Regions from separate parts of the Pseudobacillus sp. 179-B 2D1 NHS genome, predicted to be linked through region 1. Evidence: riboswitches for the same ligand, from Rfam matches in the RefSeq annotation. Region 1 holds a riboswitch; each other region holds the start of a gene.

Region 1 (3,279 bases):
TTACAAAAAGAATGCCTTCCACTACAATCTTTATAAAGAGGGGTCCGGGCGAGCAAAATTTATTCGTGAAAACTGGAAAGATCAAAAAACAGATGAGCAATTACGGGAAGAACTCACTCCTCTTCAATACGAGGTAACAAGAAATAATGCGACAGAGCCACCATTTCATAATGAATATTGGGACCACACGGAAGAGGGAATCTATGTGGATATTATTTCAGGAGAGCCTTTGTTCAGCTCGACGGATAAATATGACGCGGGCTGCGGCTGGCCAAGCTTCACGAAGCCCTTGCGCCGGATAGAGCTAGCAGAAAAACTTGATACGTCTCATGGCATGCGCCGGATTGAGGTGCGGGCAAAAACATCTGACGCTCATTTAGGCCACGTCTTTGATGATGGTCCTGGTCCTGACCGCGCACGCTATTGCATTAACTCGGCTGCTCTCCGTTTTGTGCCAAAGGATAAGCTTGAAGAAGAGGGCTATGGAGAATTTAAAAGCCTGTTCGAATAAGAGAAGTTCCTTTATTGGCCACTTCTGTTTGTTGATCCACCAATTCTGCATCTTTACGGATCAATGACGCTTATGTACTCGCCACAAGAGCCAATTTATTGGTCCGTTCAGCAGATTGACAAGCGGTATTCGTTTGAGTGAATCATATCGTCCGCTTTATAATAAAGAAAAACAGATCGGGGAATGGCAATGAATGAAAAAGAATACGATCGCTTGCTAAAGATTCAGACAGGCGGCACATGGGAATGGCTATATCAGTCAATTCACTATAATCGTTATGAGGCAACCCCCTATGAGGCCATCGATGAGCTTTTTCGGGAGTATGAGGTGAAAAGAACAGATGGAGTAGTTGATTTCGGCTGTGGAAAAGGGCGTTTACTATTTTATATCCATCATCGTTTTCACGCTCGGGTAACAGGGGTTGAGGTAAACGGCCAGCTTTACCAGGAAGCACTTGAAAATCAAGCCGATTATATGAAAAAGAAGAAGAGGTCGGATCAATCTATTCGCTTTGTATGCTGCGCAGCAGAGGAGTATCAGATCGAAAAGGCAGACAATCGGTTCTACTTCTTCAATCCTTTTTCGATCCAAATTTTCATGAAGGTCGTCCATCATATCCTGCACTCAGTTGAAGAGCATCAACGGTCTGTTGATATTGTCCTTTACTATCCGACAGCGGAGTACATCCAATTTCTTGAAGTGTATACTCCATTTCAACTGGTGAAAGAAGTGAGAGTGCCGGGTCTCTATAAAAAAAATGACAATGAACGTTTTGTTATTTTTCATTATGGAGGATCTAGTCTATAGGTAAGAGAATTGGGAAAACAATTGACAATCACCAATATTTAAATTATTCTGAATAAAAATAGCGGATGACGATTGTGGGAGAGTGCGAGCAATAAGCCACCGAAGGAGCAAGTTCCAAAAAGGCCCTTGGAATTAATCTCTCAGGTAGAAGAACCACAATGGGACGCACCTCTGGAGAGCGCGTTTAAGTACGCCACCAAAGGGGAAGGCCCTATTGAAGATAGGGTTAAACTCTCAGGTAAAAGGACAGAGAAGGGATTGTACCCTTTTCTGTCCTTTTTTGCGTGCAGAAAAAGGGAGTGAGCAAGACAAGGTGTATAACTAGAAAACGCTCGCAGAAGGAGGGAAGGATGATGATTACATTAACAGGACCGGCGATGAAGCAGTTAAAAGCAATGATGCTTGAAGAAAAGTATTCTCCAAGAATTGATGCTGATGTAGCTGGTGGATGTGGAATATCGGTAAGGTTTGCCCTTACATTTGATGAGCCGCGCCGAAATGATAAGGTGATTGATTGCAATGGGGTGCAAATTCGCATAGATCGCTTTACTGAACGTTATCTCGATGCTGAAACACATATTGACTATACAAAGGAAACGGGCTTCTTAGTTGGAGAAAGCTTTGCCTCAAGTGATTGTGCGATCGAATAGCTTTTCGTTATACAAAGAATGGCGTTTAAGGATGGGGGAAGAATTTTGCATAAAAAGGGGAATACTCATTATTTTAAATTGTTAGTTACTTGTCCAGAAAAACCGGGCATTATTTCAGCCGTATCTAATGTATTATTGGAACATAAAGCAAATATCGTTCAATTTGACCAGCATACCACGAATCCTAAAGATGGCATTTTCTTTATGAGGGTTGAGTTCGATATGGATGAGAAGGGCTCTGCTATTGATGAGCTGGAGCAGAGATTGCAGGAATTATCTGAATCCTACCCAATGGAATGGCAATTGAGAAATAAAGAAAAATCAAAGCGGATGGCGATTTTTGTTTCTAAAGCAGACCATTGTCTCTTGGAGCTTCTTTGGCGCTGGAAATCAAAAGAACTCCCGGTTGAGATTCCAATGGTTATCAGCAATCACTCTGATTTAAAAGAAATAGTGGAAAGCTATGGCATTCCTTACTATCATATCCCGCTTTCTCATGAATCGAAAGAGGAAGCTGAACACAAGGCGATGGAGTTAATGGAAGGAAAAGTCGACTTTATTGTTTTGGCAAGATATATGCAAATCCTCTCTCCTAGTTTTATAGCCAAATATCCAAACCAAATCATTAATATTCACCACTCATTTTTGCCGGCATTTGTAGGGGCAAATCCTTACGTCAGGGCTTTTAACCGCGGAGTGAAGTTGATTGGGGCGACTGCTCATTATGTAACTAATGAGCTTGATGAAGGGCCGATTATTGAGCAGGATATCTTGCGAGTCAACCACCGCTACACAGCAGAAGATTTGAAGATTGCCGGTCGTCATGTGGAAAGAAGTGTCCTTGCAGAAGCCGTTTCCTGGCATGTGGAAGATAAAGTTATCGTTCACGGCAATAAAACAATCGTGTTTACGTAAGCCGGATGATAGCCAATCAACTCCTGTTAGATGTTACTTGCATCATCTTGGCAATGATATGTGTGGGACTCTTTTTAGTGAATAAGCAGAGAAGAAGAACGGGTCTTCTGCAAGTCATTTTACTTATCTATGCTTTAACTGTTTTGATTACCTCGCTGTTGAATCAGTGGTGAAGGGTTAGAAAAGAAAAAGCTTAACGGGCCGGCAGCCCATCAAGCTTTTTCTTTTCAGAAGATCATTAGCTTTTTTGCCGTAAATACTTTTTATCATGCATAAATAGCCTCCAAAAATAAATAAAGCCGGGAAAGAGAATAACAAAGCCGGCAATATAAGTGGCAAATACGGCCATAAAGGAGTTAGGATCGGTAAAACCGGACTGGATAGTCACATTGGGGT
Region 2 (3,279 bases), on a different contig from region 1:
AAGCATTTCCTTTTTGTCCGTTTCTGTCATCGGCAAGTAACGATGCTTCATAATGTTTTCCCTTCCCTCTTCTTTTATTTTGAACGTTTATAGAATGGCGGTTTTACAGTTTTAGCTGCCAGCTTCTTACCGCGGACTTCCACCAGCAGTTCTTCACCAGGTACAGCACATTCTGCTTTTACTAAAGCGAGCCCGATATTTTTCTTTAAAGTCGGCGACTGAGTACCGGTTGTCACATGACCAACTTGTTCTTCGCCTGAAAAAACAGCATATCCATGGCGCGGAATCCCCCGGTCAATCATTTCAAGACCAATCAGTTTTCGCTCCGGATCATTTTCTTTCTGCTCCTTTAGAACTTCCAGCCCGATAAAATCATCTTTATTTGTTTTCACAGCAAAGCCTAAGCCCGCTTCAATTGGAGAAATGTCTTCTGCCAGTTCTTGACCGTACAGCGCTAGATTTGCTTCAAACCGCAAAGTATCACGGGCACCAAGACCACATGGAAGAAGCCCATCTTCTTCACCTGCTTCTAGAAGATCCTGCCACAGCTTAGGGGCCTCCTCACTGCGACTGTAAATTTCAAAGCCGTCTTCTCCCGTGTAACCAGTGCGTGACACCAGAGCAGGCACCCCATTGATTCTGACTTCTTGACGGAATTTAAAAGGCCTGATTTCGCCCAAATCCAAGTCAGGTACAAGCTTTTGCAAGATTCCTTCTGCGGCTGGCCCTTGGATGGCAAGCTGTGCCCAGTCTTTTGATACATTTTCGATTTGCACGTCTCCTACCTGATGCTTCTTTAGCCAGGCAAAATCCTTATCTGTGTTAGCAGCATTGACAACAAGCAGGTAATTTTCTTCAGCAAGCATGTAAACAAGCAAATCATCAACAGCTCCGCCTTTTTCATTGCACATAATTGTATACATCGCTTGGTTCGGCTGCAGCTTTGACAAATCATTCGTCATCATCTTTTGGAGGAAAGCCAATGCGCCTTCTCCTTTTACAGTAACCTCGCCCATGTGGGAAACGTCAAAAAGTCCTGCTTTTGTCCGGACAGCTTCATGTTCTTCCTTAATGCTTGAGAACTGAACAGGCAGCTCCCATCCTCCAAAGTCAATTGTTTTTGCTCCAGACTGCTTATACCATTCAAACAATGGCGTGCGCTTTAACTCTCCCATTTCCCTACCCCTCTCTCATTGTCATTCTCACGGTTCAGCCCATTATTTTTGCATAAAAAAAGACAGAGAACAGCTTATAAAAGTTGTTCTCTGTCCTTGAACCTGAAAGTTTAACCTGATGAACAGGCTGTCTTCTTTGGTGGTTTCGTTACGAAACGCTCTCCAGAGTCGCGTCCAGCAAGAGTTCTTTTGCCTGAGAGATTCACAAAAAGCTTGTTTGCTCCTTCGGCGCTGTATGAACAGTCTCTCCCCTCGCCTTCATTCGCTATATTTAATTAATAAATGGGCATACTATGAACATCTGATTCATACGAATCAAGAATGTTCGCTTTTTTGTAAAATGACATAATATTTTGTTCAATTACATCCTACCATTAAAGGTAAGGTTTCGGCAACATATTTTATAAAGGAGTTTTTCAAATGAATGTGGAAATCTATTTTAATCACGCCTGGGAAGAAGAATTAGAGAAAAGAATAGAACAAGACGGGCCGTGGGGCAATTGGCCGCTCTTTCAATCAACTGTAAACATGGAAACACGAATGATGGTGCCGAATTTTGAAGGATTGTTAGCCCCTAGCTTTTTACCAGAGCTTACGGCCTTGCCCCATCAGCTTGAAGCAGCTAGAAGAGTAGTGGAAGAAATGAATGGAAAAGCGATTTTAGCGGACGAAGTAGGGCTGGGAAAAACGATTGAAGCCGGATTGGTATTAAAAGAATACTTGATCCGTGGCCTCGTGAAAAAAGTGTTAATTTTAGCTCCAGCTTCTCTTGTCTCCCAATGGGCCAATGAATTAAATAGTAAGTTTTATATTCCTGCTATCGCTCAGAAAAAATTTTATGCGTGGGATCAGCATGACATCGTCATCTCGTCTATCGACACGGCGAAGCGAAGCCCTCACAAAGAAAAGATCTATGAACAAGACTATGATTTAGTCATTATCGATGAGGCTCATAAATTAAAAAACCATAAAACCAAAAACTATCAGTTTGTCCGTCATTTAAAAAAGAAGTTTTGCCTGCTTTTAACGGCAACACCTATTCAAAACCGTCTTGATGAAATGTTTCATCTTGTTTCATTATTAAAGCCCGGCCATCTTGGTAGCGAAGGACAATTTACAGAGCGGTTTAAAAAGGGCGACCGCCAGGTACAAAATCATCATCATTTAATCAAGCTAATGAATAAAGTGATGATTCGTAACCGCCGGCAGGATACAGGGGTGGAATGGACAGCGAGAAAAGTAGAATCAGTAAAAGTAACGTTCACAGAAGAAGAACGTTCCCTCTATCAGGCTCTTGAGTATTTCGTTCGCAGCCAGCCTGACGATGTACGATCTTCCTTTTCTTTGCTTACTTTGCAACGGGAAGCTTGCAGCAGCAAAGAGGCAGTCTTTTTTACCTTGAAGAACATGGCTAGAAAGCTGTACGGAGATAATCTTGATTTTCCGGAGAGTTTCCAAAACGTTTTGTCCCACATACAAAATGTAACACGAAACTCAAAAGCGGAAAAAGCGCTTGAACTCGTTCAATCTATTAATGATAAAGTCATTATCTTTACTGAATATCGAGCCACTCAATTATATTTGCAATGGTTCTTTAAACAAAACGGCATTTCGTCCGTTCCTTTTCGTGGTGGCTTTAAGCGCGGGAAAAAAGATTGGATGAAACAACTTTTTGAAAAGCAGGCACAAGTCTTAATTGCTACAGAAGCTGGCGGAGAAGGATTAAACCTGCAGTTTTGTCACCATGTCATTAACTTTGACCTTCCCTGGAATCCGATGCGCCTTGAACAAAGAATTGGCCGTGTTCATCGTTTCGGGCAAACGAAAGATGTACGCATTTACAATTTCAGCACTGAAGATACGATTGAAGACAGAATTCTGCAGCTTCTTTATGAAAAAATCCATTTATTTGAACAAGCTGTCGGACAATTAGATGATATTTTAGAGAAAATGGACATTCCCAATATGCAGGAACACTTGGCTGATATTTTTCAAAACTCAAGAACGGAAGGAGAGCTGCGCGTCAAGATGAAAAACCTTGAAGCTGTCATTGATCTGGCTAACGAGTGGCATGAAGAGGAGGAATCATTTAGTGAAAAACGAA
Region 3 (3,279 bases), on a different contig from region 1:
CCTCCATCTATCATGTTGCGGACCTTTTGACCGTCTACATCTAAAATATATACGAATAAAGCCCCCGTTTGTTCTCGAAAGTGCGCTAACTTCTTTTGAAGCGAATGATAATTTCTATCTTCCTTTGGATCGTTTATAAACGATTCATACTTTTCCCCATCTATTGTTTCACTATAGTTTTTTGCTATATCCCCTGCGAAGGCTCCTAACGAATGATTGGCAGAAGTATGGACGGAATAGTAAATTCCTGCTGATGCAGCAAGGCCAATAGTAAAGATGATAGCTGTGATAACTAATAAAATTTTTGATCGAACAGAAGCGTTTTTTCTCATATTCTCCCCCTATGATCTTTAGTTGTAATAGATAGGCTTATTATCCTACTAATATTTTACTATAATGTATATCCTTTCTATTTTCAATTTTTAGCTATAATGATGGCTACCTTTTAACAGATAGCTTTCTAACATGCAAGATATAGGAAAATAAAAGGAGCTGCAGCTGAATAAGCGTTTATACTTTTCAGCTGCAGCTCCGGTCTTTACATCTATTATATTGTCTTTTAATTTTCTACTATTTTTTCTTGATCGGCATGATTTATCTTTACTTTGCGCATCTTATACACCGCGATTAACAAAATAAACCAAACAGGCGTAATGAATAAGGAAATACGAGTATCTTCCGCAAGAGCAAGCACGACAAGAACGAATGCCAGGAAAGCTAAAATTAAGTAATTAGCAAACGGGTAAAGCGGCATTTTAAATTTATTCACTTTCGCTAAATCCGGTCTTGTTTTACGGTATTTCAAATGGCTGATGATTGTAATGCCCCAAATAAAGATAAAACATACGGTAGAAACACTTGTGATTAATGTAAATACTCCCTCTGGCATCACATAGTTCAATACAACGGAAATCAAGATGACTACTGTTGAAAAGAACAAGGCATTAGAAGGTACCTTGCGACCATCAAGCTTGGCCAAAGATACAGGTGCATTTTTGTCTTTAGCAAGTGAGTAGACCATCCGGCTTGTACTAAAGATGGCACTATTACATGCTGAAGCCGCAGACGTCAACACGACGAAATTCACAATACCAGCAGCTGCAGCGATACCAACTGCCACGAATACTTGCACGAATGGGCTTTCGGTTGGGATAATATCGTTCCACGGATACACACTCATAATAACGATAAGCGCACCAATATAGAAAATAATAATCCGAATAGGAATATTGTTAATCGCTTTTGGAATAACTCTCTCTGGATCCTCTGTTTCACCCGCTGTCAACCCTACCAATTCAATGCCAACGAACGCAAACACGACCATCTGGAAGGAAAGGATAAATCCATTTATGCCATTAGGGAACATGCCGCCATGGCTCCATAGATTTGTAAAACTGGCTGCTCCTGAAGGAGTAGAAAAGCCTTTAATAATCATTACAACCCCAACAACAATCAGTGCTAGAATGGCGATAACCTTAATCAAAGCAAACCAGAATTCCATTTCACCAAACAGTTTGACAGTAGCAAGGTTCATAAATAGTAAAATGACAAGGGCGATTAACCCTGGCATCCACTGCGGGACAGATGGAAACCAATACTGAGTATACAAACCAACAGCCGTTAAATCGGCCATCGCAATAGAAATCCAACAGAACCAGTAGGTCCATCCAGTCATAAACGCTGCCATATTCCCTAAATAATCTCTTACAAAGTCAACAAACGAATGATAATTTAAATTACTTAAAAGCAATTCCCCAAGTGCACGCATGATTAAAAAACAAATGACTCCTGTAATCATATAAGCAAATAAAATGGAAGGGCCTGCTAAATGAATAGATTTTCCTGCTCCAAGAAATAATCCTGTTCCAATTGCCCCGCCAATAGCAATGAGTTGCACGTGCCGGTTTTTCAGGCCTCTCGACAAAGTTTGTTCCTGCATACCATTTCCCTCTTTCTACTTTTCGGAATATTCTTTCTTGTCGATTTAAAATATTTTGTTACGGTATTTAAATCGTAAGCTAATAAATTAAATATCCCACAATTAAAGTTTAATATAAAATTCGTTAATCCGAAAGAAAAAAAGCGCTTACATTTTAGAATAAATAAATTCCTCAAAAGAACATGCATGCTCTGCAGTGGTAACTTTTGTCAATACACATGCTCCCGTTCCGTTAATGCCTGCAATTTCTAAAACAATCGAATCCAAGGATTCTAACTCTTTTTCAGGGCAGTTTCTTTCATTTCTTGTTGTGCAATCAATCTAGAAATAGAGTCATTACAATTCTTTTTCTTACAAGGATAATTTCGAGCTTCTCCTCCTCCTTTTTACTTTTCTCCATTTTTCTCCGACAAAAAAAGACAGAGAAAAACAGGAGTATTTCCCATTTTTCTCTGTCCCTTGTACCTGAGAGTTTAACTCCTTTGGTGGCCTATGGCTCTCTCCAGAGATGCGTCCTATTGTAGTCCTTTTACCTGAGAGATTGATACCAGCTGGTACTTGCTCCTTCGGTGCTAAACCATGGGTCTAGTCTCTCCCACAATATTCATCCGCTCTTATCTATCTAATTTAGATACTAGTCTATGGAAGAGATCATGTCAACTGAATATTCAGAACTAAGTTGACTCAATTCTACAAAAAAGCTATTACATCTACTAAAGAGTAAAGAACTTAAAATACTATGCAGCTTAATAAACGTATACATTGCTTTTCAACTAATAGGCTCTGCTTAAAAATTTAATACATCATTTTTATAGCCATCTAAATTATACTGACTATTTGCCTTAGCATACCTTCCTCCGCCTTATTGATAAATTGATTACTGATAGGTAAAAAAAGCCGCCGCACAACCAGTGAATAACTGTATGTGAAGCGGTCTTTAATTTACCATTACTTATCCTGCATTTCCCGTAATTTTTGATCTCCTGGAAGCCAAAGAGCACAAATACCGAGAAGCGGGAGAAGACTTGATAGAATCATAATAAATTTTATTCCGAAACTGTCAGCGAGAAAGCCGAGGATGACAGCCCCGATAGCCCCCATCCCGAACGCAAGCCCAACAATTAAACCGGAAGCCATCCCAATTTTATTAGAAAGCAGCTCCTGTGCATAAACCACGGCTACACTAAAGCTTGATAGCAAGATAAAACCAATTAACAACAAGAGCGGCAGGACAGCGAAAGCCGGTACATATGGAAGAATGACTGTAAGCGGAGCAGCACCCAGCATGGAAAAGACAAGTAGATTTTTCCGGCCAAAGCGATCAGCCAGCGGCCCGCCAA

The links. Region 1 has a riboswitch for glycine ahead of ACH0BF_RS14200 (iron-sulfur cluster biosynthesis family protein). Riboswitches for the same ligand answer to the same signal wherever they lie in the genome.
Region 2: it holds a riboswitch for glycine, as region 1 does, so the genes downstream of both, gcvT (glycine cleavage system aminomethyltransferase GcvT) here and ACH0BF_RS14200 (iron-sulfur cluster biosynthesis family protein) in region 1, are expected to answer to the same signal.
Region 3: it holds a riboswitch for glycine, as region 1 does, so the genes downstream of both, ACH0BF_RS15815 (amino acid permease) here and ACH0BF_RS14200 (iron-sulfur cluster biosynthesis family protein) in region 1, are expected to answer to the same signal.

The regions. Positions count from the first base shown of each region.
Region 1 is NZ_JBIQDP010000013.1:115,757-119,035, forward strand. Features, by position in the region: gene msrA (peptide-methionine (S)-S-oxide reductase MsrA) at 1-511, shown strand, start outside; gene ACH0BF_RS14195 (class I SAM-dependent methyltransferase) at 701-1,318, shown strand; glycine riboswitch at 1,384-1,484, shown strand; glycine riboswitch at 1,488-1,570, shown strand; gene ACH0BF_RS14200 (iron-sulfur cluster biosynthesis family protein) at 1,669-1,968, shown strand; gene purU (formyltetrahydrofolate deformylase) at 1,987-2,883, shown strand; gene ACH0BF_RS14210 (cytochrome d ubiquinol oxidase subunit II) at 3,122-3,279, opposite strand, start outside.
Region 2 is NZ_JBIQDP010000014.1:2,870-6,148, forward strand. Features, by position in the region: gene gcvPA (aminomethyl-transferring glycine dehydrogenase subunit GcvPA) at 1-51, opposite strand, end outside; gene gcvT (glycine cleavage system aminomethyltransferase GcvT) at 75-1,175, opposite strand; glycine riboswitch at 1,264-1,343, opposite strand; glycine riboswitch at 1,347-1,437, opposite strand; gene ACH0BF_RS14350 (DEAD/DEAH box helicase) at 1,596-3,279, shown strand, end outside; gene ACH0BF_RS14355 (YqhG family protein) at 3,268-3,279, shown strand, end outside.
Region 3 is NZ_JBIQDP010000016.1:30,829-34,107, forward strand. Features, by position in the region: gene ACH0BF_RS15810 (methyl-accepting chemotaxis protein) at 1-332, opposite strand, end outside; gene ACH0BF_RS15815 (amino acid permease) at 560-1,939, opposite strand; glycine riboswitch at 2,389-2,448, opposite strand; glycine riboswitch at 2,451-2,547, opposite strand; gene ACH0BF_RS15820 (MFS transporter) at 2,888-3,279, opposite strand, start outside.